2 regions of the Paenibacillus sp. FSL E2-8871 genome follow, and region 1 is predicted to be linked to the other one. Evidence: a T-box and tRNA genes for the amino acid it is inferred to sense, from the RefSeq annotation. Region 1 holds a T-box; the other holds one or more tRNA genes.
The links. The T-box of region 1 lies ahead of NYE25_RS15005 (valine--tRNA ligase). A T-box ahead of a tRNA ligase gene usually reads a tRNA of that ligase, here a tRNA-Val.
Positions count from the first base shown of each region.

Region 1 (7,910 bases):
AAGCATCTAACAGGAAGAAAGTACGTGTATAGCGCTGAGGCTGGAATACCGCAATAATCCGTTTTCCTGTTGCCTTGGCAGCACTGATCGTTGCCTGAATCTCTGTAGGATGATGCGCATAATCATCAATGACCAGAATGTCATTGACTTCTCCGAGCACTTGAAAACGGCGCTTCGCACCATGGAATTTCACAATCGCTTCAGCAATTTTCTCGAAAGAAATCCCTGATTTCAAACAAGCGATTACCGCTGCCATTGAATTATAAAGATTGTACTGTCCAGGAACAGAGAGTTCAATCCGTCCAAGCACTTCTCCATTATGATTCATCGTGTACGATACCTGACGATCGCCTAGAACGATATCAGTGGCAATATAATCTGCAGTGTTCGACTTGATGCCATAAGTAATCACCTTACCTGTTACTTCAGGTAAAAGAGAGATCACATTCTCATCATCAGAGCATACTATAGCAGTTCCATCTTCGCGCGTTTGGTTCATAAACTGCACGTATGCAGCCTTAAGACGGTTAAAGTCTCCGTCGTAATTTTCTAAGTGATCCGCTTCAACATTCGTAACGATCCCAAGCCAAGGGTGATAGTGCAGGAAAGAGCCATCACTCTCATCCGCTTCCGCTACTACAAACTCACCTTGTCCCGCCTTTGCATTCGTACCTACATTCATAATCTCTCCACCGATAATATACGTTGGATCAACGTCGCACTCTTCCATCACAAGTGCAATCATGGAGGAGGTGGTAGTTTTCCCGTGTGCTCCAGCAACGGCTACCCCTTTACGTTCATTCAATAAACGGGCTAACATTTGCGAACGATGCAGAATTGGAATCTTAAGACGCTCAGCTTCCACCCATTCCACATTATCACTAGACAAAGCCGTAGAGTATACGACTAGATCCGCACCTTTTACTTGTTCTGCTGTATGCCCGATATAAATCTTGGCACCTTTAGCAATCAATTTATCCGTTAATTCTTGGGCAGCCACATCGGAGCCCGTAACTGTATATCCCATTTCTAGCATTACCCGGGCAATCGCGCTCATTCCGTAGCCGCCGATCCCTATAAAATGCACACGTTCAGTAGTATCCAACAGTCGTCACCAGCCTTTTTCAGTATCGGGTTGCTGCAAAAGTGTACCGCGTACGTCAGAGATTAAATACAGCGTACCAGATACGACGGCAAGGTCATCCTCCGCTGTAATCGACTTCAGTAGCTGCAGCGCTTTTCCCCAATTATGTTCTACTATGATTGCCAAGTTTTCCTTGGCATATTTCTCCCGCAGACTTTCTGCGATAACTTGCAGATTCTCCGCGTCCATTTTGTTCTGGAAATCCGGTTCGGTCAGGATGAGCGTATCCACTATAGGCAGTATATGCTTAAAGTAGGATTCATGATGCTTATTTGACAGCATTCCCATAAGTAAATTTAATTTACCGTATTGATAGAGCTGAGGCAGACTTTTTGCAAGACTCTCCGCACCTTCCGGATTATGTGCTCCGTCCAGTACAATCCTTGGAGACTTGCTTACCTCTTCCAGCCTTCCAGCCCAGAATGCGTGGCGCAAACCTTCAAGCACATCTTCATCCTCAAGCATAAAGGCCATATACTGACGCAGAACCTCAAGTACCATCATGGCAGCTGCCGCATTGCTAATCTGGTGCTCGCCTTTCATTACGATCCCAAGTTCAAGCGAACGAAAGGGACCCTTAAAATGAAAAGTCTGCACATCCTCACGGATTTCATTAGCCTCATAGCTAAAATCTTCTCCGGCAAGATAAAGAGTAGAGCGGCAAGCCGCTGCTTTCTCTTTCAGAACCGCTACGACTTCCGGCTGAGTTACGCAGCTAACAACAGGTACGCCAGTCTTAATAATTCCGGCTTTCTCCATTGCAATCTTCTCTAGCGTATCTCCCAAAATATCCATGTGATCATGACCAACATTAGTAATCACAGAAACAATCGGAGTCACGATGTTCGTTACATCCAGCCTTCCCCCAAGCCCGGTCTCCCATACGACAACATCAGGACAAGAGACGCCCGCAAAAAATAGAATGGCCACTGCTGTAGTTACCTCGAACATCGTAGGTGAGCCAAACTCCGTTTCCGAAATTTCTTGGACTAGTGGACGTAATTGGTTAACCAGCTCGACAAGCGTTTCTTCAGAGATGTCCGTATTATTATATTGGAACCTGTTCGTGAACTTTGTAATATACGGAGATGTAAAGGTGCCTACTGAATAGCCGCTTTGTATAAGTGCACTAGTCAAAAAAGCACAAGTTGAACCTTTGCCGTTCGTACCCGCCACATGAATAAACTTCAGCCGACGGTGCGGATTTCCCAGCTTGTCCATCAACATCTCGATTCTATCTAAACCTGGCCGTATCCCAAAAGGGATTAGGCTCTTGATCCAATCAACCGCTTCGGTGTATGTCGCAAGAGGGGCGGTACTTCCGCCCCGATTTAGGTCATCCATGTCTCTTATCCTCTCAGCTCTGCGATGCGGGCAAGTACTTTCTCACGTTTAGCAGAATAATCTGCCTGCTTCGCCCGTTCCTCTTCGATAACTTTAGCAGGAGCTTTGGCCACGAAGCCTTGATTGCTCAGCTTTTTCTCTACGCGTTCTACTTCGCTGTTCAGCGTCTGTACTTCTTTTTCCAGACGAGCGATTTCTTGTTCAATATCAATGAGTCCCGACAATGGCAGAAGCAGTTCTGCTCCTGTTACTACAGCGGACATTACCTTATCCGGCGTTTCTGGATTCAGGCCAGCTTCGAAGGAAGACGTATTACAGAAGCGTCCAATGTAGTTGTCGTTACGGGTGATAATACTCAGCGTCTCTTCATTACCCGCTTTGATGATCAATTCAACCTTTTTGCTCATCGGTACATTCACTTCAGCCCGGATATTACGAACGGCCCGGATTACATCCATCAGCAGGTTCATTTCCGCTACGGCTTGCGGATTCTCCAGAGCAGCATCATACTCCGGCCATGCAGCCAGCGTAATCGTCTCCCCTTCATGCGGAAGGTGCTGCCAGATTTCTTCCGAAATAAACGGCATAAACGGATGAATCAAGCGCATTGTACGGTCTAGTACATAGGCAAGTACAGACTGTGTCTTCGCTTTTGCCGCGGCGTCTGATCCGTAAAGTGACAGCTTCGCGAACTCAATATACCAGTCACATAGATCGTCCCAAATGAAGTTGTACAGCTGGCGACCGGTCTCACCGAACTCGTACGAGTCAATTAGACGCGTAATCTCACGAGAAGTTTCGTTCAGACGGTGCAAAATCCAGCGATCAGCAGTACTTAGCTCACCCGAAATGTCAATATTGTCAAAGCTTACGCCTTCCAAATTCATCAACGCGAAGCGTGATGCGTTCCAGATCTTATTGGCGAAATTACGCGCCTGCTCAACCTTTTCCCAACGGAAGCGTAGATCCTGTCCAGCTGTACTTCCGGTAGAAATCATGTAACGCATTGCATCTGCGCCATACTTCTCGATTACTTCAAGGGGGTCTACGCCATTCCCGAGTGATTTGGACATTTTTTGACCTTCGGAATCCCGTACCAGACCATGCATCAATACATCTGAGAAAGGTTTTTCTCCGGTAAATTCAAGAGCTGAGAAGATCATCCGCGCTACCCAGAAATAAATAATATCGTAGCCTGTTACGAGCACATCGTTCGGATAGTAGCGTTTGAAATCTGCACTGTTCTCATCTGGCCATCCTAGTGTGGCGAAAGGCCACAGATTAGAGCTAAACCAGGTATCCAGTACATCTTCGTCCTGTTTCAAGTCGGTTAGACCACTGATCCGGCGCGCTTCTTCCTCGTCATTTGCCACAACCAATTCACCAGTAGACTCGGAATACCATGCTGGAATACGATGTCCCCACCACAGCTGACGGGAAATACACCAATCACGTACGTTCTCGATCCAGTTCAGGTAAGTTCTCTCGAAGCGGTCCGGTACAAAGTTAACCCCGTTCCCATCCTTCTGTGCATTGATGGCAGCTTCAGCGAGTGGCTGCATCTTCACGAACCATTGTGTGGACAAGTACGGCTCAACAACCGCTCCAGAGCGTTCACTGTGTCCTACTTGATGCACATGATCTTCGATATTGATCAGCACACCTTGCTCCTTCAGGTCAGCAGTGATAGCCTTACGACATACACTCCGGTCTTGACCTTGGTAAGGTCCTGCTTCTTCATTCATCGTACCGCTCTCATCCATCACGTTAATCTGCGGTAAATTGTGACGTTGACCCATCTCGAAGTCATTCGGATCATGAGCTGGTGTAATCTTAACCGCACCACTACCAAACTCTTTGTCTACATAATCATCAGCGATAATCGGAATCTCACGGCCAATAATCGGCAGGATCAACGTTTTGCCGATCAGATCTTTATAACGATCGTCTTCCGGATGAACAGCAACCGCTGTATCACCCAGCATGGTCTCCGGACGTGTGGTCGCTACTGTAATAAATCCGCTACCGTCTTTGAGCGGGTAACGCAGATGATACAAGTGACCATTAACTTCTTTATATTCAACCTCGATATCCGACAATGCTGTACGAGCCGCCGGGTCCCAGTTGATAATGCGTTTGCCGCGGTAGATCAAGCCTTTATTATAGAGCTTAACGAATACCTCGCGTACAGCTTTCGACAACCCTTCATCCAGGGTAAAACGTTCGCGGGAATAGTCAAGGGAAAGCCCCATCTTAGCCCACTGCTCATGAATGGTGTTCGCATATTTATCTTTCCACTCCCACACCTGCTCCAGAAACTTCTCGCGGCCGAGATCATGTCTAGAAATTCCCTGCTCACGCAGCTTTTGCTCTACCTTTGTCTGCGTTGCGATACCGGCATGGTCCGTACCTGGTAGCCACAACGTGTCGAAGCCTTGCATCCGTTTTGTACGAATCAGGATATCCTGAAGCGTAAAATCAAGCGCATGACCAATGTGCAGCATTCCCGTTACGTTTGGCGGCGGGATTACAATGCTGTATGCTTTTGCGTCTGGACGCCCGCCTGCACGGAAATATCCACCCTCTGTCCAATAGGAATACCACTTGGTTTCTGCCGATTTCGGATCATACGTGGTTGGCATTTCATTCTTAGAATCATTTGCAGCGGCAGCATCTGCCGCTGTTAAATTGTTTTGGTCAGCCATTCTCTGATACCTCCACTTGGTTACTTGTAGTTGGTTTCTAAAAAACAAAAAGACCCCTCGTCTCAAAGGACGAAAGGCCATTCTTTCGCGGTACCACCTTTGTTTCGCGCCAATGAAAAATAAACCTGCACTTCTCTCACCTTGCGGTTCAGAAGCTTAGCGCGACACTCGTACAGATAACGGCTGCTACCGGCCACATCCTAACTTATCTTTCATATCCATGAAGACAAGCTCAGAAGGGCAACTCCGGGGCGACTTCGGTGGCTGTATCCTACGGAATGTCACAGCACTTGCATTCCGCTCTCTGAAGGGCTGACCGCCTACTCTTCCCGTTCCCAGTCTTTACTTAGATATTGCTTACTCCATAATACATTTTGAGTCATCCCTAGTCAACCTGAATAGGCTTCTACAGCGGGACTTTAAGCGGAATTTCGACTTATAGCGTGCATATGTCGAATTTTCATTCGATTCATCACTCTGCGTTGGTTAGATCCCCCACATTCTAACGTTCTCCGGTCACACAAGAATAAACGCCTTCGACGTCCTTTTACGGACGGTAAGCGTTTATTCGAGAAATATAAGGATAATGTATAACGTGAAACTTATATATTCTTATATTTAGACAAAAATCCCGATCTACTATCAGATCGGGATTCACCTATTCATATGATTACGCATTGTAATTCAATTACGGAATGTACAACACTTGCCCTTCTTCTACACTCTGCCCAGACAATCGATTATACATTCCCAGCTCCCGCGCACTTAGCTGATACTTCTCTGCGATTGTATCCAGCGTTTCTTCACGCTGCACGATGCAAAGGCGAACCTTACGGAATAGGTTAGCGCCATCTGCTCCAGCAATGAATCTGCTCTTCCACTCCGTATTATTTCCGGCCTCTGGAATGATCGCTGCAGCCGATGCATTTCCTTCAGATAGGAGAGCCTCTTGTTCTTTACGAGAACGACTAGAGCTGAGTAATGAAGAGAAGGTGAGATGTTCTTTGGCTGGAGCCTCTGCTTCTTTCTTGCTTCCTAGCGCAATCTTAAGATCTTGTTTCTCCTCGGTATGTGGCACAGTCTCCTGAGAAACTAAGCCTTCGTTCGTATTATCACTGATCGGCTGCGCATTCTCTTCTTGTGCGTGAAGCTCATGGTTTGCCACGTTTTCAGAAGCAAATACAGCGATATCTTGGTCTGCATCAGCAATAGCTGCTGGAACAGCGGTTTCTCTTGAAGCAAAAGTATATTCAGCTTCTTGCTCTTGATCCGCTTGACTCGCCTGGCTAACTTGATCCAGCTGAGTGGCCTCAGCTTCATTCTGTGACTCAGCTTTAAACCAGTAATCCGCTATTCCTGCTTTGGAATCCTCTGTTTGCGAATCCAGACTATGCGTCCGCGCTTTCGCGCCCTTGTCCTTCTCATGAGCGGATGAGAAATTCACTATAGGGGACGAATGACCAGCTCCACTCGAGACCAAAGAGGGCTCTGATGCACCTGCATTCGCTTCAGCATGCTCATGTTCTTCTACGGCAACCTCCGATGCATCCTCGCCAAAGGTCCACTGTGAATTTTCATAAAGTGCATCAGTTTCGTGCTCTTGGTTCTCTGCAGATGCTTCGATTACCCTGTCATCACTGAGAGGGGAATAAGCAACTGTGTACTCTTCCTGCTGCCAGGCCGGTTGTGGTTGAGGCTCCGCACCACCGATTCCCCGCAGTGATAATACGCCTGTTATATTCACTGTGCGCATCGTGAGCAGATCAATATCAAAATTCTCGATCTCCACCCCGATATCTTCAATCGAGCTGACGCGTGTAAGCGGAACAGTGATTTCAACGGGAATGGCATGCTCCAGACGTTGTGTTCGGTCATCTTCACTCCGGTAGAGTCCGGTAAGCAACAGCTGACCATATAACTCGGCACGATCCTCCCGCTGAATCACCTGGATTTCCGGAAGTAGTTCAACCTCCTCCAGCTCAGCTATTCCCGGAAGCTCTTCCGATAGGTGAATGCGTTCATAAATATCAAACCGCAAGCCGTGGGACTGATCAAACACGGGATATGTCCTCCTTCTTGGCATAATCTAACCCTGAGACAGGCCCAGAGCATAAGCCCAAAATGTTACTCCCCACATGTATATGCTTCAAACAGAAAGGCATGACAACTTTGGTGGCACTAACCGGACAGGATGCTATTAATTTCATAAATTCAGGGACTATTCGAACCTATCTGCCGGCCAATAGATGAACTACTCCGCATGAACAAAGTATTATATGCTGCTTTTGCTATTAGGACATAGATAGATGCTTCTTTCTGAAAAAACAGAAAATTATATACCCTACGAAAAAATAGATAAAAAAAGAACCGTAATACCAGCATTTGCTGATACCACGATTCTCAGGTTTATAACGTAGCCGTCAAGGCGCTTCAGACAGCAGCTCCCGCAGCTGAAGCATATCCTCCGGCCACGGATCGCTTACTTCCAGTTGTTCACCGCTCCAAGGGTGGCGGAAAGACAGCAGCTCGCCATGGAGCGCATGTCGGCCGGCAGCGCTGGAAGCCCAGACCGGGCCGCCATATAGCGCATCCCCATACAAGGGATGACCCATATGGCTGAGATGGACGCGAATCTGATGCGTCCTTCCGGTCTCCAGCTGCACATGCACCAGGCTCCCGCCATGCAGTGCTTCGCGTCCGAGGATTCGAGTCACGGC
Region 1 covers NZ_JBBOBV010000001.1:3,255,816-3,263,725, forward strand. Annotated here, with positions in the region: gene murC (UDP-N-acetylmuramate--L-alanine ligase) at 1-1,105, opposite strand, end outside; gene NYE25_RS15000 (bifunctional folylpolyglutamate synthase/dihydrofolate synthase) at 1,112-2,488, opposite strand; gene NYE25_RS15005 (valine--tRNA ligase) at 2,494-5,193, opposite strand; T-box leader at 5,256-5,539, opposite strand; gene NYE25_RS15010 (LysM peptidoglycan-binding domain-containing protein) at 5,882-7,252, opposite strand; gene NYE25_RS15015 (RluA family pseudouridine synthase) at 7,614-7,910, opposite strand, start outside.

Region 2 (7,910 bases), 2.9 Mb from region 1:
CAGCGTGAGCTAGCCGGCACATCGTAATACTTATCGTTCTCGTAGACCGAATAGCTGATATCACAATTCATCTTTAGATGAAGCCCATTCTCTAAGGTCACAGGCTCTAGCTGCGAGATACGTACCTTTTCAATGATGCATTGCTGTGGAAGCGTAGCTCTACCAATGTAGTTCAGTTGATCCCATCTCACCCCTACATACTGCTGTCTTTCCAAATCACTGTAAGTAGTAAAAGGTAAATCTCTTCTATGCTCTGGTCCTGGAATCATGTAGCCTGCATCTCTAAGTGGCTCTACTGGAATTAAGAAACCCTTCGTTACAGAATAAAGGCGATTGTTAGTGCGTCTCTTGACATATTTGTTATACAAATCGTAAGCAAATAACGCCCAAATAATAAAGAACAAGATCGAACGCATATAGATGATGATGGCTAAACCACCCACGAGCCCCACAAGCCACAGCCAGCGCGTCACCGCGGTTGCAATACGGCCACCGTCAAGCGGGTGAATCGGCAGCAGATTGATCAGATTAAGTAAAAAACCTATATAAGCCAAGGAATAGAGAAGTGGACTATCCATGTAATAAGCCGCTCCAAAAACGGCTGTAGCCCCAATAGTTCCTAAGATCGGACCTCCAAAAGCAATATAAGCTTCCGTCTGGGCATCCAGCGGCTGTTTTTTCATTGTAATTAAAGCTCCCAAAAACGGTATAAACAGTGGAGCGCTGACTGGAAGCCCGATCCGTTTCGCTGCTATTACATGTCCTAATTCATGGACTAGCAAGAGCAGGACAAAGCCCACGGCAAACCCCCACGGGTAAATCAAAGCATAAGCCCATATTGAAATCATCATTGATATTAACGGCCCGGCAATTTTACCTATTTTCAGAAGAGACAAAATCGCCTTTCCTTTAAACAGGAGCATCGCCGCCCCGCCCCCCAACCATTTCCATGGCGTGGAAGAATTCTTTTTCTGCTCATTTTGCGGCAAGATCTCAAGCTCCTTTTTCTTTCAATTTTTATCTAACTGCTGTACATTACCCTCCATTTTATCATAAGCGCTTAAGGAGTATTTCCATAAAAAAGCACTCGGCTAAGTATACGACGCAACTTTTAGAATCGTTTCAACATCAAACAAACAGATAATGGATAATTTTCACTATTATTCAAGGAAAGACAGTAATTCCGCTTCAATCCCCCCCACCTCACACAAAATAACCCGAATTTTATGGTTACCCTATAGGCTAACGCCGTGAACGTTATAGGCTACGAACCATAGACTGTTATCAGGGTTATTCAATTGAGGAGGTTATTTATGGATACAAATGCAAATTTACATCAACAGGTCAGTTGGAATTGTATGAACAAATACGTTGGTATTACAACGACTGACGGTCAGTCCTTTGATGGCTTTATTGCCCATGTAGATCAAAACTATGTTACTCTTGCGGTTCCTAGCAACGAAATGGTAGAACGTTTAAACGGAATGCCTACACACGAATCGGCGTATAGACAATTTGGTTTCCGGCCTGGCTTTTTCCCAAGACGTCGCTTCTTTCCACGACGCATTCCTTTTTTCGGTATAAGCGATATATTTCTACTTCCGTTCTTTATCTGACGTAGCTCATGGGGATGGAGCGGCATCCCCTTTTCTTATTATTTTAAAGACTATGTAAACTATCATCCCTATAGATTGTAAAAAAAGAATTGCCATCCTACTCTATCGTATGGTATTATGAAATTCGTCGCAGGACGGTAGCTCAGCGGGAGAGCACTATCTTGACAGGGTAGGGGTCATGGGTTCGAACCCCATCCGTCCTATATCGAAAAGCCTTGAATTTCAAGGCTTTTTTTGTTTTCTATTCACTTATCATTCTATTAAAAACCCCTGTGATACGAATTTGATACGAATCGCGATTACTTTTCGTATCAGTTCATGTGATCCTCTGGGAAAATATCATCGCTTCTACCCTCCAACCAATTCCTAAATTCCGCTTTACTGATATATAATTCCCTTCCCACTTTTGCAACATGAAATACGTGGAAGCCTGTTTACAATCCTTTCAATTCTATCGTTGTCCATGCCATCTTCACGCTCATGGAATCTGAGCCAAAAGAGAAAGAAGCCGCTACTGAAAGCAGCAGCAATATTCCTAGGAGTAAAAACAGACCGAAATACGATTTCCCTCTTAAATTAGGGATAACAGCTGTTTTATCATCTAGCTTTCTATTTTTTTCATACGTTGACACTAGCTTCTCAACTACAAAATCTAGCTGCTTATCAAAAGATTAGATATCGGAATAATACGAAAAATCAATATATAGCCTTGCAGCTTGTCCCCAGGCTCCATCACAGCATGTCGAATATCCAGCACTTTAACGGCTGCATAATTCCATGCGGCAATATGATCTTCCAACTTCATCTTGCATTTCACTCCGATCCGTTACACAATCTATTTAAGTTAATTACATCTTAAACATTGATAATGATTATCAATTAGTATTAGGCAGCTCTTCTATTTTGTCAATCGCAGTTTAGTATCGTGCTTGCTGATAGCGTCGCATGAACTTCGAAAAGTCAAAAATAACATCGCCATGGATCTAAACGTTACTTGAACTAAACAGGAACAATCTCTCAACATTGCATCTCCTATAATTTAGCATTAATATAAAATAATGAGACTTACTGAAATCGTCAATGAGTATCGTTTTGAGGATTATTGCATTTTCGCAAACTCACTAAGGAGTAGGAGTGTTTTTTATATGTTATAGGGGAAAACGAATATTGGGACCAATGACTGAAGCTGATGCTCTACGTGAATGGTTTACTCTTTCCGGTACAGTGAAGGACATTTATATTATTGAGGTTGATGAGAACAATAAAGTAAGGCGCCAGATCGGACCCACAAAGAAGAAAAAGAAATAAGCATTACCTGCAGCAACCTACTATAACTTGATTGAAAAAGCGATAAAACGTAAAAAATCCCCACCGACCTTTATAGGTTGATGGGGTATTTTATTAAAATGGAAATTTAGTAAGCGAGAATACTAAGAGTACCATCCCAACAATCGAAGATAGAGCAGCCATTTTATCTTTAGTTTTATAATAGGTAGCTCCTCCATTAAAAATCAGAGCTCCACACATCCCCATCATTGTCCAAGACATAATCACTTGATCCTGACCGCGGAAAAATAGTATTGCCAGAATGATTGTTGCTGCACTAAATAGAATACCGAACAGCCTTAGTGCTTTCAGCAAAAAATCCCCTCCCGAAATATAATGGGCTAATGAATTTGCAGCTTACTCGATATTACAAGAAAAAATGTAGCCAATGGGCCACAAAGCAAAGAAATTAAAAACCAGTTTAATCCACTCCTATTTTTACCTTGTGCTAACCCAGCATTTATTAATGCTAATGTACCCCATCCAACAAAATACCCGTTATCCATCACGCACACGACCTTTCAACATCATTTTATAGGAATACGAATATCCAATATAATGGTTTCATCATTACATAGATTACTATTCCTATATCTGGTAGAATTAATTAGTATTTACTATCAGATTTAGGGGGATATGAGATTGAAAATAAAGGCTTTTTTATGTATCGTTGCAACTATTGTGCTTCTTACAGGATGTGGTAGTTCCAAAACAAATTCAGAGGAAAAGAATACAACATCTACAGAAGTTACTCAGTCTGAAGCAACAGCTGACTCTTCAAAAACAGCTGCTGCAACACCAGTGCCAGAGAAGAAACTTTCAGAATCCGAGAAATTAGCTCTCGATTATGTGGAAATTTTCCTGAATGGTTCAGATATCGAAACGAAAAAGAAGTTCGTATCCGAAAATATACTTCCTGATGTACAACCAATTTTTCAAATGGCTGAATCTACCGAGACACCTGAGAATAACAAACTTAAGAACGCTTCAGTAATAGAATCAGCTGATTATACTGACAAAGATGGTGGAAAAGACAAAATCGTCCTAATTCAAGGTGAAAAGTCGTCCTCCAATAGTGAACTTATAATTTTTATTAAGGATGATAAAATTGGTTGGGGATATTCGTCTAATGATAAGAATAAAGAACCCTTTAACGAAATGAGAAAATTCTTCAAAGAGCCTGTAAAAAACACATCTGATTCAGGTACAACTGAACAGTCTCCTGAAGCGACACTTAAAGAAATTAGTAATTTTGTCATTTCAGATATTTGGAATGTTGGATTTGTTGATATCAGTTGGTATGCAAGTTCAGGTACTAGCTCTACAGGTGAAGCCATAGATATAGATTTTACAATTGAACAATTAGGAAAAGCGATGAGTAAAAAATTAGAATACGATAATTACATCAACAACCTGGATGCAAAATACGATTCAATTAAAAACATCTGGTCTAAACTCTCTGGTGAGATTGATCGTATGTACAAGCAAATCCAAGATACTCCTCCTATAGCAAATGATGCTACCACTAAATTAGATACAGGAATATTCAATCAGTACCAGGATGCTTTTAGTGATGAGGTAGATAAATTATCCAATTCTTAGATTAAAATAAATCCCTGCCAACCCCTCAGGTTGCAGGGATTTGTTATACTTGCTGAGATTTCAACAACTACTTTATTCTTGTGGCAATAAGCTGGATCGTTTCATCAGAGTCTTTTACAAGACATTTCAAAGTAATGCCCAGGGCAAGTGAAAATAAAGAGATCATAAAACAAATGACTGTAATCATTGCTCCTCTTAAGTCATTTGTGAAATTATAACGCAAGATTTCTGAGAAGCTGCTAGTAGAAAAGAAAATTATAGTCAAAATAAAAAACAATCCAAAAACACAAAATAAAATGTTTGATATTTTATTAACTCTTTCAAAATAGCTCATATATTCAACTCCTCTGATCAAGATAATAATCCACCAAGACATAAATGGAACCGGCAATACCAAAAAGGATAATGGCTATACTACTATTCAAATGATATTCCTGTATAAAGCGTTCATCGTATGCCTTGTAAAAGAAAACATATCCCCCGATACCACTCAGAAGCAATATCATTATGCGGCTAATCAAAGGATTTGCAATCATTCGAACAACCCAAGAGAAAGGAAAAATTATAATTGGGTAAAGAACGGCTGAAAAAAGAAATGCTAAGAAAATAAAAACAAATCCTATATTTTGAAACCCGTAATATTCAGTCGTACTGATCTTATTTCCTTCCAAGAGCTCTAATCCAAAAGAGGCCAACGTGAACAGAATCGTCGAAACAAACCATAACATGATATGCTTAACTACACGCAAAGTAATCCCACCAATTTTATGCTTTATATATCAGCCATTTTATTCATAAGTTCTATTGTTAAATCTGCTTCCAATAATCATTTAGCACTTGGTTCTATTGAAGTTAAAAAAGGTTTTTGCCCTATTCTACTATTATAGGAAACAAAGTACTCCTCATTTATATTAATCAACTTAAATATTCCTTTTGGGATTGTGACTGTAGTTTGATCACCGCTCATATTTTGTACTACTATTTCTCTTTTATTTACTGACACTACATTAACAACAGCTGCAGTACTTGCCATCAAAAGGTACCATATTATAAATAAAAAAATGATCAAAGGAAGAAATGAGAAGATTTTACGATTATTCATATCTATCACCTCAGAGTAAGGATCATCTAATGCCATTGCCGAACAATTCTTGTATGTATTTTCCCGACATATATTCTCTAAATTCTTTATCTAATAAGTATATTTCATCTTGTTTTATCCACTGGTAGTTAAAAACAGTTCCACAGTCCTCTCCTTCACCCTCTCCAGTGAATCTCCACTTTTCAGGTAATCTTGTTTCTGGAATCAGAAGGTAGTCATGTCTTTCAACATTTGCATCTATATAATCTTTATAATAATATTGTGTTCCTATTTTCTTTACTAATTTAAATTGTTTAAGTCCACTTTCTTCTTGAATTTCCCTGAATAAGGCTTCTTCTTCTGTTTCCCCAGCATCTACATTACCACCTACTAATCTAAAGGGTACTTCTGGTTCATTAAGATAAACTAATAAGGTCTTTTCTCCAACTTCATTGTCTTGCAAAATAAATCCGTATACCTTCTTTCTAATCGGTTTCCCTATCTTCATCGTGTCCCCCTTATTTAGCTTCTTATAAACGAAAATAAAAAAGTATTTGATCATTGATCAAATACTTGCTCAGTCGTACGGTGTTATGAATATATGCTCCCTTGTGGTCATCTACGTTCACGCCATTCGAACATCCATAAATTTACTTTATTGTATTCTGAAAACCTAAATTAAACAAGTGTAACTCTTTAATACTCACCGCTAATCAAAATAGCACTCCGCTTCTGTTTAGCACATTACAATCTATTGTGCATTTTATATAGAGAAGCTTAATAGAAAGGGGTGGATCAGAATGGCAACTCGTCAACCTGATTTGGTATTGATCACTTGGAGCAGAAATCCTTTGGTTCGTGGCTCTGCACGTAGGATTATTTCTGTCCGCATCATTGGAAATGCTGAGCCTTGCCGACCTAGCTTAAGACCCAATGGGCTACTCGACACTGCCTTAGCTTGTTTATTAGATAATGACATTGGTTTTAAAGTTGTGTTTCGTAAAAAAACTTCAAGGATTAGCGGCTATTTGCTGTTACAACGCCATTAATATTTTCAGAGGGCAGCTAAGTTGCTGCTCTTTTTTAACGTTGAATAGAACCTGAATCTGATCGAAATTAGGTGAGTCCATGAACTTACAAGATGTAAAGACGAGCTATGATTTAATCGTAAGCTTAGGTATGTCTTGTGCTCCTGCTATAAATATGCAAAGAAATAACTTGAGAACATTCTCCATGCCTCTCGACTGGATGATTTCTTATTCATTAACTGATGTAAACAGACTTTATAAAAATAGATTTCATAATTTCATGGAGTTAACAAATCTGCAAATGCTCGAAGAGACACATTTTTTTCTAGAGGATGGAGTGCCCGCTTATCCTAATGGAAACAAGAATGCGTTAGTGAAATCGTATTTTATTCAGGATACCTTTTATAACATTATCTCTGTACATGATTTTCCTATCACCTTGGGTAAACATAAAAAGACCCTCTCATGGGTCATTAATGTTGACGGCTTCGGTCGATCAAATGATTAATCATTTCTTGCGCAGCAAAAACATATGGATTCAGATATAACCTACTGATACCTACAAATATAGCAATAGGGTTACTGACTCCAAAATCGCTTTGGCTCCAACGTGATTTTGGATTTGTAAGTCCAGGCTCTACAAGATCATACTTTTCCATCAGCCTTTCCTTTGTTCCACTATCCATTACAGCTCCGTTTCCTTTATCCGCAAAGACTGCTCCTGATGAAAAACACGCCATGATCAGAACAAATGAAATGATGAGTATTGCTAGTTTCTTTTTACGCATAATACAGCTCCTAATTCTTTCTATGGTCTACACAAACTCTAAACCTTGTACCAACTCAAATATTTCTCGGGTAATCGCAGGAAATCTATGTATTCGACAATCTTGATCAGTTCTAGATCATATTCTATAAAAATAATGGGATAAAAAGTATTAAATTCTATAATACACCTTTCTCCATATAAAAACAAAAGCACCCCACAGCTATAATTAGTAGGGTACTTTTGAATAATTCTACATATTTACAATACCAACATCCCACTAAATATTCTATGGGGTTGGAGTTCCGCCATTGGCATTTAGCGTTTCGCCACTAATATAGCTCGATTCCTGGCTAGCAAGAAATACATAAGCCGGAGCCATCTCTGCAGGCTGTCCCGGACGACCTAGTGGTGTGCTCGCACCGAACTCCTTCAGCACTTCCTCTGGTTGCCCACCCACCACCTGAAGAGGTGTCCATACGGGACCTGGC
Region 2 covers NZ_JBBOBV010000001.1:385,459-393,368, reverse strand. Annotated here, with positions in the region: gene NYE25_RS01815 (site-2 protease family protein) at 1-989, opposite strand, end outside; gene NYE25_RS01810 (hypothetical protein) at 1,314-1,616, shown strand; tRNA gene NYE25_RS01805 (tRNA-Val) at 1,748-1,819, shown strand; gene NYE25_RS01800 (hypothetical protein) at 2,269-2,421, opposite strand; gene NYE25_RS01795 (hypothetical protein) at 2,784-2,924, shown strand; gene NYE25_RS01790 (hypothetical protein) at 3,018-3,257, opposite strand; gene NYE25_RS01785 (hypothetical protein) at 3,585-4,544, shown strand; gene NYE25_RS01780 (hypothetical protein) at 4,612-4,878, opposite strand; gene NYE25_RS01775 (hypothetical protein) at 4,883-5,293, opposite strand; gene NYE25_RS01770 (hypothetical protein) at 5,371-5,646, opposite strand; gene NYE25_RS01765 (NUDIX domain-containing protein) at 5,669-6,133, opposite strand; gene NYE25_RS01760 (hypothetical protein) at 6,426-6,674, shown strand; gene NYE25_RS01755 (DUF1796 family putative cysteine peptidase) at 6,754-7,161, shown strand; gene NYE25_RS01750 (hypothetical protein) at 7,127-7,441, opposite strand; gene NYE25_RS01745 (SDR family oxidoreductase) at 7,709-7,910, opposite strand, start outside.
Region 2: it encodes a tRNA-Val, which carries the amino acid that the T-box ahead of NYE25_RS15005 (valine--tRNA ligase) is inferred to sense. The anticodon was not compared.